DNA from 3 places in the Allobosea sp. 05T439 genome. Region 1 is predicted to be linked to each of the others. Evidence: predicted binding sites of a transcription regulator. Region 1 holds the regulator's gene; each other region holds the start of a gene.
The links. The regulator PhoB, encoded in region 1, activates phosphate uptake and scavenging genes when phosphate is short. The targets are predictions, from matches to a motif close to TGTCATNNANCTGTCAT.
Positions count from the first base shown of each region.

Region 2: a site for PhoB is predicted at 3,300-3,316, ahead of AC1DIO_RS27660 (CorA family divalent cation transporter). Genes of this name have one in related genera too.
Region 3: a site for PhoB is predicted at 3,604-3,620, ahead of AC1DIO_RS32895 (alkaline phosphatase). Genes of this name have one in related genera too.

Region 1 is NZ_JBFTKP010000008.1:129,404-134,522, reverse strand. It holds gene pstB (phosphate ABC transporter ATP-binding protein PstB) at 1-626, shown strand, start outside; gene phoU (phosphate signaling complex protein PhoU) at 675-1,394, shown strand; gene phoB (phosphate regulon transcriptional regulator PhoB) at 1,428-2,126, shown strand; gene AC1DIO_RS11755 (YnfA family protein) at 2,192-2,566, opposite strand; gene AC1DIO_RS11750 (TIGR03862 family flavoprotein) at 2,641-3,858, shown strand; gene greA (transcription elongation factor GreA) at 3,868-4,335, opposite strand; gene AC1DIO_RS11740 (DUF1801 domain-containing protein) at 4,899-5,119, shown strand, end outside.
Region 2 is NZ_JBFTKP010000035.1:22,696-27,804, reverse strand. It holds gene AC1DIO_RS27675 (isovaleryl-CoA dehydrogenase) at 1-728, opposite strand, end outside; gene AC1DIO_RS27670 (metal-sensing transcriptional repressor) at 941-1,207, shown strand; gene dmeF (CDF family Co(II)/Ni(II) efflux transporter DmeF) at 1,227-2,213, shown strand; gene AC1DIO_RS27660 (CorA family divalent cation transporter) at 2,236-3,231, opposite strand; gene AC1DIO_RS27655 (glycoside hydrolase family 25 protein) at 3,337-4,305, opposite strand; gene AC1DIO_RS27650 (glycoside hydrolase family 25 protein) at 4,414-5,109, opposite strand, start outside.
Region 3 is NZ_JBFTKP010000062.1:15,361-20,469, reverse strand. It holds gene AC1DIO_RS32910 (FtsX-like permease family protein) at 1-598, opposite strand, end outside; gene AC1DIO_RS32905 (ABC transporter ATP-binding protein) at 595-1,257, opposite strand; gene AC1DIO_RS32900 (hypothetical protein) at 1,292-1,756, opposite strand; gene AC1DIO_RS32895 (alkaline phosphatase) at 1,801-3,546, opposite strand; gene AC1DIO_RS32890 (SDR family NAD(P)-dependent oxidoreductase) at 3,867-4,727, opposite strand; gene AC1DIO_RS32885 (AAA family ATPase) at 4,704-5,109, shown strand, end outside.

The DNA.
Region 1 (5,119 bases):
CGACCCTGCTGCGCATTTTCAACCGGATCTACTCGCTTTATCCCGAGCAGCGCGCCACCGGCGAGATCCTGCTCGACGGCCGCAACGTCATCAGCAACGATATCGATGTGAACGAGCTGCGCTCGCGCGTCGGCATGGTGTTCCAGAAGCCGACGCCCTTCCCGATGTCGATCTACGACAATGTCGCATTCGGCATCCGCCTCTACGAGAAGCCACCGAAATCCGAGCTCGATGACCGCGTCGAGGGTGCGCTGCGCCGTTCCGCGCTCTGGGACGAGGTCAAGGACAAGCTGAAGACCTCCGGCATGGGCCTGTCCGGCGGCCAGCAGCAGCGCCTCTGCATTGCGCGGACCATTGCCCAGAAGCCGGAAGTCATCCTGTTCGACGAGCCGACCTCGGCGCTCGATCCGATCTCGACCGGCAAGATCGAGGACCTGCTCGAGCAGCTCAAGACCGACTTCACCATCGTCATCGTCACCCACAACATGCAGCAGGCGGCGCGTATCTCGCAGTACACCGCCTTCATGTATCTCGGTGAGGTGATCGAATTCGACGCCACCAACACCATCTTCATGAACCCGCACAAGAAGCAGACGCAGGACTACGTCACCGGCCGCTTCGGCTGAACCGGCGCCCAGCCTTCCAACTGCTTTGCCGACAAAGGATACGCCGCGATGACTGATCACATCGTCCGCTCATATGATGCCGATCTCGAGGGGATCCGCCGCAGCCTGGCCGAGATGGGGGGCATGTCGGAGCGCATGCTCGGCGATTCGACAGTCGCCCTGGTGCGCCGCGACACCGGGCTGGCACAGAAGGTCATCAGCGCCGACCAGCGCCTCGACAATCTGCAGCGCGAGGTAGAGGAGAAGGCGGTGCTCACCATCGCCCGGCGCCAGCCGCTCGCCAACGACCTGCGCGAGCTGATCTCCGCCATCCGCATCGCCGCCGATATCGAGCGTGTCGGCGATCTCGCCAAGAATATCGCCAAGCGCGCGGTCGCCATCTCCGGCCAGTTCCAGCCGCCGTCGCGCGCGGTCGTCGGCCTCGAGCATATGAGCCGCCTGGTTCAGGCCCAGCTCAAGGACGTGCTCGACGCTTACGCCGTCAGCAACGAGCAGAAGGCCATGGAGGTCTGGCGCCGCGACGATGAGATCGACGCGCTCTATACCTCGCTCTTCCGCGAGCTGCTCACCTATATGATGGAAGACCCGCGCAACATCACCTTCTGCACGCATCTCCTGTTCTGCGCCAAGAATGTCGAGCGCATCGGCGACCACACCACCAACATCGCCGAGACGATCCACTATCTCGTCACGGGCGAAGCCTTGGACGCAGCCCGCCCGAAGCTCGACACGACCAATATCCTTCTGGACGCCGCCACCGGTKAGTGACCGGCGCCCGACACCTTTGGGACCGAGTGAGACATGCCTGCACGCATCCTGATCGTTGAGGACGAAGAGCCGCTGACCCTGTTGCTGCGCTACAATCTCGAAGCCGAGGGCTTCGAGGTCGACAGCGTCGCGCGTGGCGACGATGCCGAGCTGCATCTGCGCGATCATACGCCGGACCTCGTGCTGCTCGACTGGATGCTGCCGGGCCTTTCCGGCATCGAGCTCTGCCGGAGGCTGCGGACCCGTCGCGATACCGAGCGGGTGCCGATCATCATGCTCACCGCCCGCGGCGAGGAAACCGAGCGTGTGCGCGGCCTCGCCACCGGGGCCGACGACTATGTCGTCAAGCCGTTCTCGCTGCCCGAGCTGATCGCCCGCATCCAGGCGTTGCTACGCCGCGCCAAGCCGGGTCATGTCGCCGGCCTGTTGGCCGCCGGCGATCTCGAACTCGACCGCACCACCCGCCGTGTCCGCCGCTCAGGCAGCGAGCTGCATCTCGGCCCGACCGAGTTCCGCCTGCTCGAATTCCTGATGCAGGCGCCGGGGCGGGTCTATTCCCGGGCCCAGCTGCTCGACGCGGTCTGGGGCCGCGACGTCTATATCGACGAGCGCACCGTCGACGTCCATGTCGGCCGGCTGCGCAAGGCGATCACTCCTGACAACGCCAAGGACCCGCTGCGGACCGTGCGCGGTGCCGGCTATGCCTTCGACGAGACCTTTGCGCGGAGCTGAGACTTGGATCATCGGGGACTTGGATCATCGGGCCGGATATCGAATCCGCCCGACGATCTAACCGTCTATGGTTGCATCGGCCTTCCCGAAAACCGCAATCCACCTTTCGGGCCGATACCCTCGCGCGGCCCTGCGATAATAATCGCCGCGCCGGCGAGGCAGATCAGCCCACCGATAATGTCCCAGCGGTCGGGGCGAAAGCCTTCCACGGCCCAGAGCCAGGCGAGCGAACTGACGATGTAGACGCCGCCATAGGCGGCATAGGCCCGTCCGGCGGCTTCGCTCTCCGCCAGCGTCAGCAGCCAGGCGAACAGGGCGAGCGAAAACAGTCCGGGTACGAGCCACCAGATGGGCTTGTCGAGCCGGAGCCAGCCCCAGAACGCGAAACAGCCGGCGATTTCGAGAATGGCTGCGCCGAAATAGGCGGCGATGGTCGGCATGGTTCGTCCCTGTCGATGGCCTTCGGGGCGGGATTACCCTTGACCGCAGGGCGCGCTGACGGCAAGCCGGACCGATGCCCACACATCACGTCGCCATTATTGGAGCAGGGCCCTCCGGGCTGATCGCGGCCGAGCGCCTTGCGGCAGCCGGGGACACCGTCACGATCTACGATCGCATGCCCTCGCCGGCCCGCAAATTCCTGCTGGCCGGGCGCGGCGGATTGAACCTTACCCATTCCGAACCGCTCGACAGGTTCCTGCCCCGCTATCGCGATGCGCAAGCCTGGCTGGAGCCGGCCATTCGCGCCTTCCCGCCACAATCCCTGCGCGACTGGGCCGATGCGCTCGGGCAGGACACGTTCGTCGGCAGCAGCGGCCGCGTCTTCCCGCGCGCCATGAAGGCCTCGCCCCTGCTGAGGGCATGGCTGCGCCGGCTCGATGGTCTCGGCGTCGCCTTCGCGCCTGGGCAGCGCTGGACCGGCTGGAGCGAAGCGGGAGCTCTGACGTTCCGGAGCCGCGATGGCGCCGATGTCGAGGCGCGGCCCGACGCGACGCTGCTCGCGCTCGGCGGTGCGAGCTGGCCACGGCTGGGTTCGGATGGTGGCTGGGCACCCTTGTTGGCGGCGCGCGGCGTTGCGATCGCGCCGCTGCGCCCGGCCAATGGCGGTTTCACGGTCGATTGGTCCCAGACCATGCGAGAGCGTTTTGCCGGAGTACCGTTGAAGCGCATCGTCCTGAGCTTCGGCGGCCAATCCGTGCCCGGCGAGGCGATGATCGATGCGACGGGTCTGGAAGGCGGCGCGGTCTATGCACTCTCTGCCCCGATTCGCGAGACGATCCTGCGCGAGGGCAGGGCGGTCATCACCATCGATCTGCGGCCCGATCACGAGGCGGCACTGCTGGTCCAGCGCCTCGCGCATCGTCGCAAGGGCGTGACGCTGAGCAATCATCTGCGCAAGGCTGCAGGTCTTGCTCCATCCGCGATTGCGCTGCTGCGCGAAGCGGCGAAGGGGCCACTCCCCGAAGACGCGGAGAGGCTGGCCGCACTGATCAAGGCCGCGCCTCTGGTGCTCACCGGTCTCAGACCGATCGAGCGGGCGATCTCCACCGCCGGTGGCGTCGCCGCGGCCGAGGTCGAGGAAGGCTTCATGCTGAAACGCTTGCCCGGTACCTTTGTCGCAGGCGAGATGCTGGATTGGGAGGCGCCGACCGGCGGCTATCTGCTGCAGGCCTGTTTCGCGACCGGAGTCGCAGCTGCAGCAGGGATTCAGGCCTGGCTCGCGGATAGCTGAACGATCGCCTCAGGAGATCGCGATGATCTCGACCGCCTCAGTGCCGATGCTGACGCTCTCGCCAATGCCCTTGCCCATCAGCGCGCTCGCCAACGGCGCGACATAGGGCAGCGTTCCGTGTGCCGGATCGGCCTCGTCCTCGCCGACCAGCCGCCAGTTCTGCTCGCGCCCATCGGCCCGGCGGATCGTCACTGTCGAGCCGAAGCGGACGATGTCGTGCCTTTCCTGCGCAGGGGCCAGCTTGGCGCTGGCGCGCCGCGCCGCCCAGTAGCGGAACTCGCGCCGCGTCTGAGCGATCTCGGTGCGGTCGCCTCCGGCCAGCGCCGCCGCGTGTTCGTCATGCCAGCGCGCCAGCTGGGCCTCGATCTGTGCGAGCCCCTCAGGCGTCACGAGGTTCGGGTGAGGCGAGACTGGCCGGTCCGGCAGCTCGTCCAGGGTCCCTCTTTCCTCGGCTTCCTTGACGAAGGCGCGAGTCATTCTGGCCTCCTCCTATTGATCTCGGCACATCCGGCGAACCGGACCACAGCTTTCAGTGTTACGTCCTCACGACTGCTTGCGATGCAGCGCCAACCCGATGCTGGAATCTGAAGCGGCGATCACTTGGAGATGGGGATCAGGCACTGCCGAAGACAAGACCCGAACAGTCTACACCCCCGTGTCCGGCCGCACCATCAAGAGCAGAGCCATCGCGCGCTGCCCCTGGCCCCCGATCACGAGCGCAGTCCCGTTCCCAAGGGGGCAGCCGATGCCGGAAGAGCGCCGCGCTTGCGTCGGGCCGTCCGTCGCGGCCACCTTGATCCTGAGTTGCGAGACCCGACGGCGATCGTTGCGCGCGCAGGCTTCGATTGACTGACGTATAGCCCAATGATTATGAATGCAGATCAATAGCCAGAGAGTTATGCGTTGTGATCCGTGCAGACACACCGTGCTCTCCAAGACGTTTACCGGCCGGCCCAGCCTCTTCGAGAGGTTGCGCTGCGATCTCGAGCAGACGGTTGGCCCGATCCCAGAAGCGAGAGTTCCGGAGAGAAGGGAAGATCATGAGCCAGAGCGAGTCCCAGAACGAAAACTCCCCGTCTCGGATGATCGACGAGCGGATCACCGAGCTGGGCGACTGGCGAGGCAAGATGCTCTCCCAGCTCCGCGTATGGATCAGGCAAGCCGATCCTGAGGTGGTAGAGGAGTGGAAATGGCGAGGGGTTCCGGTGTGGTCCCACGACGGATTGATCTGCACTGGGGAGACCTACAAGAGCGTCGTCAA
Region 2 (5,109 bases), on a different contig from region 1:
AGCACGTTAACGCCGCGCCCGACCTGGCCGAGCACGTTTTCCTCCGGGACCTCGCACTCCTCGAAGACGAGCTCGCAGGTGTCCGAACCGCGCATGCCGAGCTTGTCGAGCTTCTGGGCGGTCGAAAAGCCCTTCATGCCCTTCTCGATCAGGAAGGCGGTGATGCCCTTCGCGCCGGCGGCGGGGTCGGTCTTGGCGTAGACCACCAGCGTCTCGGCGATCGGGCCGTTGGTGATCCACATCTTGTTGCCGGTGATGACGTAGCGGTCGCCCTTCTTCTCGGCCCGTGTCTTCATCGAGACCACGTCCGAGCCGGCGCCGGGCTCGGACATCGCGAGCGATCCGACATGCTCGCCCGAGATCAGCTTTGGCAGGTACTTCGCCTTCTGCGCAGCATTGCCGTTGCGGGCGATCTGGTTGACGCACAGATTCGAATGGGCCCCGTAGCTCAGGCCGACCGAGGCGGAGGCCCGGCTGACCTCCTCGATCGCCACGACATGCTCGAGATAGCCGAGGCCTGCGCCCCCATCCTCTTCTCCGACCGTGATGCCATGCAGGCCGAGGGCCCCCATCTCGGGCCAGAGGTCACGCGGAAACTGGTTTGAGCGGTCGATCTCCTCGGCGCGCGGCGCGATCTTCTCCTGCGCGAAGGCGTGGACGGTGTCGCGGATCGCGTCGGCGGTCTCGCCGAGATCGAAATTGAACGGGCGCGGGGCGTTGGCGAGCATGGTGGCCTCCCGGAAGACGCCGCGCATCGGGCACGGCTTTGCAGCGTTATAGCGCGCTTTGTGGCCCTGTCAGGCTGTTCCAGCGCGATCTCCCGGATGGGCGTGGCCACACCGGCGGGTGATCTGCCATGCCACTTGCAGCCGGCGACCGAGAGGGGGCGGGAGCGCCGACACTCGGTTTACACATCCTATCCCCTGGATAGGATGTGAGCATGAGCCACGCACATGATCCCGATATCGTCAAGCGGCTGCGCCGGGCGCAGGGCCATCTCGACACCGTCGTGAAGATGCTCGCGGGAGGGCGCGAGGTGCCAGAGGTGGTGCAGCAGCTCCAGGCGTTCGAAAAGGCGCTGGAGAAGGTCAAGATGCTGCTGATCTTCGACCATATCGACCATCACCTGTTCGAGACGACAGGCACGCAGACGCCCGAGACGCGGCGCTCGATCGAGAGCCTGAAGGCGCTGACCAAGTATCTTTGATCCAACGGGAGTTCCAGCGATGTCCGAACTGGCCAGCCTGGCGCCGCGTCACGACCATGTCTTCCTCGGCGCAGACCACCAGGAGAACGAGCGGCGCACCTGGATCGTCATTGCGCTGACCATGACGATGATGGTCGGCGAGATCGCCGCCGGCACGCTGTTCGGCTCGATGGCGCTCGTCGCCGATGGCTGGCACATGTCGACCCATGCGGCGGCGCTGCTGATCGCGGCTCTCGCCTATCGCTTCGCGCGGCGCCACGCCCGCGACCCACGCTTCAGCTTCGGCACCGGCAAGCTCGGCGACCTCGCAGCCTTCGCGAGCGCGCTCGTCCTGGCGCTGGTCGCCCTGTTCATCGGTTGGGAATCGGTGATGCGGCTTGTCCAGCCGGTGCCGATCGTCTTCGGGCAGGCGATTGCCGTCGCGGTTCTGGGCCTTGCGGTCAATCTCGCCAGCGCCTGGTTGCTGAAGGGCGAACACGGACATGACCATGGCCCTGCGCATCACCATGACCATCACCATCATGCGCATGGTGGCGCGGACCACAATCACCATCATGACCACCACGCCGGGAGTGGGCGGGATCATAATCTCCAGGCGGCCTATCTGCATGTGCTGGCGGATGCCTTCACCTCCGTGCTTGCCATCGTCGCGCTGCTCGGCGGCAGCCTCTATGGCTGGGTCTGGCTCGACCCGGCGGTGGGCATCGTCGGCGCGCTGGTGATCGCGCATTGGTCGTTCGGATTGCTGCGCGCCTCGGGAGCGGTGCTGCTCGATACTGTGCCCGACAAGGCTCTCGCCGCCGGCATCGAGGCGCGACTCACCGCCGAGGGCGCAGAGGTTGCCGACCTGCATCTCTGGCAGGTTGGGCCAGGGCATTGCTCGGCGATCGTCTCGGTCGTGGCCACTGATCCGAAGCCGCCCGCAGCCTACAAGGCACTGCTCGCCGGGTTGCCGATGCTGTCCCATGTCACCGTCGAGGTGAACCCGCGCATCGCCGCGCTGTGATGCATCAGGAGCCCGCCCGGGCTCAGTGGATCATGTCGCGGCGCTTGAGCAGTAGATACACGCTGAGCGCTGCCAGGGCGCACAGGATCACGACATAGACAAAGCCCCATTCGTTCTCGAGGAAGGGCAGGCCCTTGGTGTTGACGCCGAACAGGCCGGTGATCAGCGTCGCCGGCATCAGCGTCGCGGTCAGGATCGAGAGCACATAGAGATGGCTGTTGGTCTGGGCGGTCAGGCGCGAGGCAATCTCGTCCTGCAGCAGGCGGGCGCGCTGCTGCACGATCTGGACGTCGGTCAGCATGGTGTCGACGCGCTGCAGCAGGCGGCTGGCGGCGCTCTTCACGGTCTCCGGCGCAGCCCGTGTCGAGGCATTTTCGGAGAAGCGACGGAAGAGCTGGTGCAGGCCGTTGAGCTGGCGGTGCAGCCTCACCGTCCGCCGGCGGATCAACCCTAACCGGCGAGCCTCGTCGCTGACGCGCTCGTCGATGACATGGTCCTCGATCGAGTCGGTGTCCTCTGTCAGCTGCATCACCGCTTCGGCCACATCCTCGATGACGAACTCGATGATGCGCTCGAACAGCATCACCGGCGAGCTCGCCCGGTAGCCGGCCTCCAAGGCGTCGCGCGTCAGGCGCGTTGCCTGCATGGCCTGTCTCCGACCTGTCAGCAGAAACCGGTCGGCGATGATCCAGTGCAGCATGCCCATCTCGTCGGCGGGGCTGTCGACCTCGCGGATCTGGTCGAAGGTAATGCCCCAGGCGAAGTCACGATTGTGATGGAGGCGCTGGTGATCGTCCTGGGTCAGGAACAGGGTCTGCGCCTCGGCGGGCAGAGCGGTGCAATCGGCGACCCATTGCTTGGCGCGGCCATGCACGAGATCGAGATGGATCCAGACGAACTCGGCCTCGGGGAGGGCAAGGTCGGGCATCTCGCGGCGAGGAAGGAGATGCGCACGGCCGTCGGAATCAAAATGGTAGACCCAGACGAACCCGGCCCGGGATTGCAGATCATGGAGCATTCCGGCCACGCCCTGGCGGGCGATTTCTCATCAGAGGTTGCGCTGCCCGGGATCAGGGCGCGCGTCTCATGACAGCTTCGTGACAGCGCAGCGGGTGCCGCAAAGTCAATCGCGGGCGAGAGAGCCGGTCACTTGTGGATCACGGTTGGCGGTCGCCTTGCCCGGGACGCGCGCGGGAGGCAGCATCTTGAGCGTCGCGCCTCCGGCAGCCTGCGGCGCCTTGGAGCCGGCCGATGTCGCAGGTGCGCGGTTGCCGGCAACCTTCGGCTCGCCACCCCGCCACTTCCGGGCGCCGATGTCGAAACGGCCCTCGCGCCAGGCTGCGAATTCCCGCTCGGACCCGAAGAACGCGTTGCGGTCGACATCGCCGGTTATGCCGGGCACGCGTCCTGTGGTGGTGAACTGCCAGAATTCCCATTTGCTACGCTCATAGCGATGGCGCAGTGGGGCCGCGGTTGAGCGCAGCCAGTAGGGATGATCGTTGAACTCGCCTTCCAGCACATCCTCGTGGAAGGTGATGTCGGTATAGATGATCGGCTTCTTGCCAGTGTGTTCCTGCAGGCCCTTCAGCATCTCGCTGATCTTGGCCAGCGCCTTCTCGCGCGGGATCTTCTTGCCGCAGCTCTCCGACTCGCCGTTCCATTCGACATCGAGCACAGGCGGCAGGGCATCCGGGTCCTTCGGGATATGCCGCTTGAACCAGCGCACCTGATCCTTGGCCGGGCGGCACCAATAGACGAAATGGTAGGCACCGCGCGCTACGCCGGCCTTCTTCGCCCCCTCCCAGTTCTTGCGGAAATTGGGGTCGAGGTGGTCGCCGCCCTCGGTCGCCTTGATGAAGGCAAAGCGGGTGCCGGCATCCTTGACCTTGGCCCAGTCGATCTCGCCCTGCCAGCGCGAAATGTCGATGCCCTGGATAGCCTGGCGGCGTGCATCGCGGACGCCGTGATGGGGCGAGGCGTCGCCCTTCTTGGGATAGAGCGCGAGGGCAGGGCCGGAGCAGCCGAGTGCAAGGCCGAGAACTGCAAGAAAGCACCGCAGTCCCTTGTAATCGGTCTTCATACGCGCCGGCATCCGCCCCTCCTGCATGCAAACAGTGGTGCGGCAGTCGTGGTTAAGGCGCGGTAAGCGTTCGCTCGGATGCGAGCGGATGATTTCAGGGTTGGTTAACCGGCGCGCCCGCTATCCGCCGATCTGCAGCGAGGACGGCACCGGCTGCAGCGCGCCGGGTATGACCGGGGCGGGCGGAGCCTGGCTGACCGGAGGCTCGAATTCCGGATCATTGACGATGCTGGGGCTGGGTTGCGCCGGAGAGGCGCGCCGCTTGGTCCACTGCCTCCGGCCGATGTCGAACTCGCCGTTGATCCAGCCGATGAACTGCTCTTCGTCGCCGAAGAACGCGTTGCGGTCGACATCGCCCCTGATGCCCGGCACGCGGCCGGTCGTGGTGAATTGCCAGAAGGCCCAGGGGCGGTTCTCGTAGCGTGTCTMGGGCTTCGCTGCCGTCGAGCGGATCCAGTAGGGATATTCGTTGAACTGCCCTTCCAGCACGTCCTTATGGAAGGTGATGTCGGTATAGATGATCGGCTTCTTGCCGGTGAGCTGCTCGAGCTCGGTCAGCATCAGCTGGATCTTCTCCAGTGCCAGCGAGCGGTCGATCTTCTGCGGGCAGGTCTTGGAATGGCCATTCCACTCGACATCGAGCACCGGCGGCAAGGCGCCGGGGTCGTTCGGGATATGCTGCTTGAACCAGACTGCCTGCTCATGGGCGGGGCGGCACCAGAAGACGAAGTGGTAGGCTCCGCGCGGCACGCCGGCCCGGCGCGCGCCTTCCCAGTTGCGCAGAAAGGAGGGGTCGATGTGGTCGCCGCCCTCCGT
Region 3 (5,109 bases), on a different contig from region 1:
CGCGGTCCCAGGGCGATCCGAGCGGCGGCAGGCGGCCGACGATGGTGTAGTCGTGGCCGGCATGGCGGTGTCCGGCCTCGTCCTCATCCTCCTCGCCCGCTTTATGAGTCTGGCCGGCAACACCATGCGACGGCGTGATGCTCTCGCCGAGCCGATAGTCGACATCGGCGCCGATCAAGGCTTCGCGTTCCCTGGCGAAGAGGCGCCCCTCGCTCGGTGTGACGCGGCCCCAGCGCGTGGCAAAGGCCGCGGTCGTGCCGATGATCGGATAGCCACGTGTGACGTCGCCGAAGGCGATCGGCGCGAAGGCGGCGACACGCTCGTCCCGGGCCAGCGACTGCAGGACGCTTCCCTCCATCAGCGGGATCGCGTCGAGCTGCAGATAGACCGTCGACATCAGCAACTGGGTCTGGCTGCCGGGCGCACCGATGAGGAGGGCGAAGTCATCCGCCGCGGCGGCCGAACTCTGCCGCAGCGCCCGCTCCTGCGCGCCGATCGCCACGCCGACTGCAACCGCCAGCGCTATCAGGACGACAATCGCGGCCGCCGTCCAACGCAGGGCGCGAAGATCGGCGAGGATCATTGCGAAGGGGTTCATGCGGCCTGCTTCGCAATCGGAGACGCGGCCTTGATGTCGAGCCGATGCTTCATCCGCGCCAGGAGCGCGGCATCATGCGTGGCGCAAATCAAGGTGGCGCCGGCCTCAACGGCCGCATCGACCAGCAAGGCGCCCACCTCATCGGCATGGGCCGCATCCAGACTGGCCGTGGGTTCGTCGGCGAGGATCATGGCAGGCTGCCGGCAGACCGCGCGGGCAATCGCAACCCGCTGCTGCTCGCCACGTGAAAGTACTCCTGTCCGGCGGCGCAGATCAGTGAGACCCATGCGCGCGGCGACGGTCTTGGCATGCTCCCGCTCGGCCGGGCCAACCCTCCAGGATGAGAAGGTCGTGGGCAGCGTGATGTTGCCAAGGATGTCGAGTTCCGGGATCAGGTGGAAATCCTGGAAGACGGAGCCGAGCGTCGAGAGACGCCAGCGGTCGCGATTGCCGGGCGACAGGGAGGAGATCTCCGTCTCGCCCCATGAGACCCTGCCTGTGCTCGGCACGATCAGCCCGGCAATCAGGTGCAGAAGCGAGGTCTTGCCGGAGCCTGAGGGGCCGCGCAAACCKATATGAGCGCCGGAAGGCACTGTGAGTTCGGGAACGTCCAGCACGCGGAAAGGGCGCCCGTCGCCGCCGCGATGGTCGAGTGTCACGTTTGAAAGCCGCAATGTCCGAGCGGCGGATCGCTCAGGCGAGTGTGAAGCGGGCATCGACGAGTCTGATCTGGCTGACGAAGCCGGTTTCCTGATCCGTGGCCGAGCCTATCTCCAGCCGACCCGACACGACGACCTTGCGACCGGCGCTGACCATTGGCGTGATCTCCTTCATGAAGACGACGACGATGTCGACTGGCCAGTCGGCATCCGATTGGCAGAACGGGCAGATCGCCAGCGGCTCGCGCGTGAGCACGAAGAAGTGGCTTTCCGGCTTCAGCGGAGGCGCCATGTAGCCGGTCAGGCGTACCTCTTGTCCGCGCAGGGCCGTGACGCGGTCCGAAAACTGGAAGCCGAGCACGCCGAAGGATCTGTAGAGGCCGTCGAAGGCGATCGTGGCCGGCTCCGCCGCTCGGACATCCCTGCAAAGCAGGGCCACCGCGAGACCCGTGAGGGTCACGCGGCGGGTGGTCAGCATCTCATGGCGTTGCCGTTGCATCGCTCGTCCCTGTCGGCGGATGGCCGGCCTACTTGCCGCCTTACTTACTTGCCGCCCAGCGCCAGTGCTTCCGCCATGACGCGGAAGACATAGGTGTTGGGCTTATGGCCGCGGAACTTCTCGGCGCCCGGGCCCATCGCAGTCAGGATCACGTCGTCGGCGGAGTGGACGCCGCTATTGGCGTCGAAGGGCAGGTTGCCTGTCCGGCGCGCGGCCAGCGGGCCGGTGCAGTCCTTCTCGTTCGCGATATTGGTCTTGCCATCCGGGCCCTTGACCGCCGGCACGCGTTCGCCGGTCATGTCCGGGCGGCCGGTGTCGCAGGTGTCGGGATAGCTGCCATAGACCACTGCGAGGCGGCGCGAGGTGTCGACCTTGGTGGGGTAGCCGTCCACGTCGAGCGGGCCGTAGTTCGGCGGCACGGAGTCGGCGTAGACGCCGAGCTTGTCGCGCAGGAGCTGGCCCGGACGGTCGTCGTCATAGGTGCCGATGATCGAGATCGGATGGGCGTGATCGGGCACCACGATGATCAGGGTGTCGTTGCGGTCGCCGGCGAAGTCCTTCGCCACCTTCACCGCGTTGTCGAGCATGATCGTATCGAACACCGAACGCTCCCAGTCGAGCGAATGGCTGTACTTGTCGATGCGGGCCGACTCGACCATCAGGAAGAAACCGTCCTCGTTGCCCTTGAGCATGTCGAGCGCAGCCTTGGTTTGCTCTACCACGTCCGGCTGGTCGGGGAACTTCGAAACCGTGCCCTTCTTGGTMAGCCGCAGATCGAACGCGCCGTCGATGTTACCGGTGTTGTAGAGGCCGAGCAGCTTTTTCGAGCCGGCCGCGACAGCCGCGTTCATTTCCGTCTTGGTGGTCGCGAGCGTGTAGCCCGCCTCCTTGAACTTGGCGATGAAGTCGAGCTCATCGGTCCGCTTCGAACCGTGGGTCGCCTTGGACAGGAAGTTCGGGGAGCCGCCGCCCATGATCACGTCGGGCTGCACATCGTGGAACATCTTGACGATGTCGTTGAAATCCGAGCGGCGGCGGGTGTGGGCCACCATCGAAGCCGGGGTCGCGTCCTCGATTTCCGAGTTGGTGACGACGCCGATCGCCATCTTGCCGCGACGCTTGATCACCTCGGCGATGGTCTCGACCTTGGGATGGTCGAGCGTCAGGGCGTTCTTGGCGCAGTAGACGCCGAGTGCGTTGACGCAGGATTTATGGCCGGTGGTGTAGGCATGGGCGGCATTGGCGCTGTCGGTCACGATCGAGTCCGTGCCCGAGGTCGAGATCAGCGCCATGTTGGACATGTCGTCCATGGCGAGCTCGCCATTGTAGCGACCTTCGTCCCAGCCCTTGGAGAGAATGCGGGCCGCGGTGCGGTTGGCGACCGACATGCCGTCACCGATGAAGAGGATGACGTTCTTGGCGCGGCGCGGCTGGGTGGTGGCGAAGACCTCCCATTTGACCGTCGCCTTGTTGGTTCCCTGCTTCGCCTCGACGGTATAATTGCCCGCCGGAAGCGTCGCGCCACGCAGCCACAGCGCCGAATGCTTCTGGCCTTCCTCGTTCTGCATGAAGGTCGTGGCCTTGCCGAAGATTTCGGCGGCCGGCTTGCCGTTGATCGTGACCGCGACATCGGCCGAGGTCGGCGCGTTCGGGAACTCGACCTTGAAGTCGAAGCGCGAGCCCTCGAGGATTTCGGCACGGTTGATGGGATAGATCGTCTGCGCGGCGACAGGGGCCGCAGCGAAGGCGCTGCCAATTGCTACCGCATGCCAAAGCGTTCTCAGTTGCATCCCCAACCTCCGATAATCCGTGATCCCTTGGATGGGGTGAGCTAGTTGCAGCCGCACATGACAGGATGGCGACAGCCCTGCATGTTGTTGAATACCATCCGACCACGCCTGCCCCAACATCAACAGGGCATCCAGGGACGGCCTGCCCGACCGATGCGCGGTTGCACCATTCCGAAGACGGGCGACCTCGACGCCCGCGTCCCGGGCATGAGCGACGCGAGGGCGCGTCCCGAGCCGCCAGCGCGTGCCCCGATGGCCGGCCCGTGTGAGATTGCCAGGGGCCGATCGTGGCTCGACCTCAGGAGGCGCTGCGGTTTCGCCTAGCAGGCGAAGGACAACCTGGCGCCGCCGGATGCTTCGATGGACTGTCCGGTTACCCAGCGGAATTCGTCCGAGAGCACGGCTGCGATCACGGCGCCCACATCGCTGGCCTCTCCGAGACGCCCCAACCCCGTCTTCTCGACGATGGACTGAATGATCTCCGGATAGCGATCGAACGCATCGTCGCCGATCCGGGTCCTGGTGGCGCCCGGCGCAACGGCGTTCACGCGGATGCCGCGGCGGCCGAACTCCTTGGCCATGTAGCGGGTGAGTACGGTCAGGCCGCCCTTCATCGATGCATAGGCGGAATAGCCCGGCTCCATGCCGCTCTGCAGGGTCGAATTGCTCGTCACATTGACGATGGCACCGCCGTCAGCAAGCACTGGAAGCAGAGCCTGGGTCAGAAAATAGGGTCCCTTGAACAGCACCCGCATGAAGGAGTCGAAGAGCTCCTCGCTGGTGTCCTCGAACAGGGCCATCTGTCCGAAGCCCGCATTGTTGACGAGGTAGTCGAAGGAGCCTGCGTTCCATTCGCGCTGCAGCATTGCCGTTGCCTCATCCCGGAACGCCGCGAAGCTGTCGCTGCGCCCGACATCCAGGTGCAAGGGAACCGCCTTGGCGCCCCTTTGCCTCGCTGCCTCGACCACATCGCGCACGCGATCCTGGCGCTGCTGACGCCGACCGCGCGTCGTGTCGCGGTCGGTGTCAGTCGGCGTTCCGGCGCAACGGCCGGTTTGGCACGCCGCAGGGATCGAAGCTCTTCCTTCCCAGGTGAGGGATCGGCTCAGGCCTTGATCGTCGTCGACTCCTGGCTGGTCCGGCCGAACAGGTGAGCGCTGGCCGCCACTTGCGCCGTTCATTTGGTTCTGGGATCGCTCGCGCGATGGCAATCACGTGGTCATCTTGGCGACTTGCTCAAGGCAATGCGCGCGGCTTTCGACGAGGCGCGTCGCAAGGCTCCTTCCATCATTTTCATCGATGAAATTGATGCAGTCGGGGATCGGGAGAAGTTCGCCGACCACAACGCCCAGTACTGCACGGAAGTCGTCGCAGCCTTGCTCGAATGCATCGACGGCGCCGAGCAACGAGAAGGGGTGATTGTGGTCGGTGCGTGCAACCACCCGCATCGGCTCGACGCCGCTCTCGTTCGACCGGGACGCTTGGATCGCCATGTCCGAATGCCTCTCCCTGACGGTCCCGCTCGAGAGGGCATCATCCGCTGGCATCTTGAGAATGCGCTTC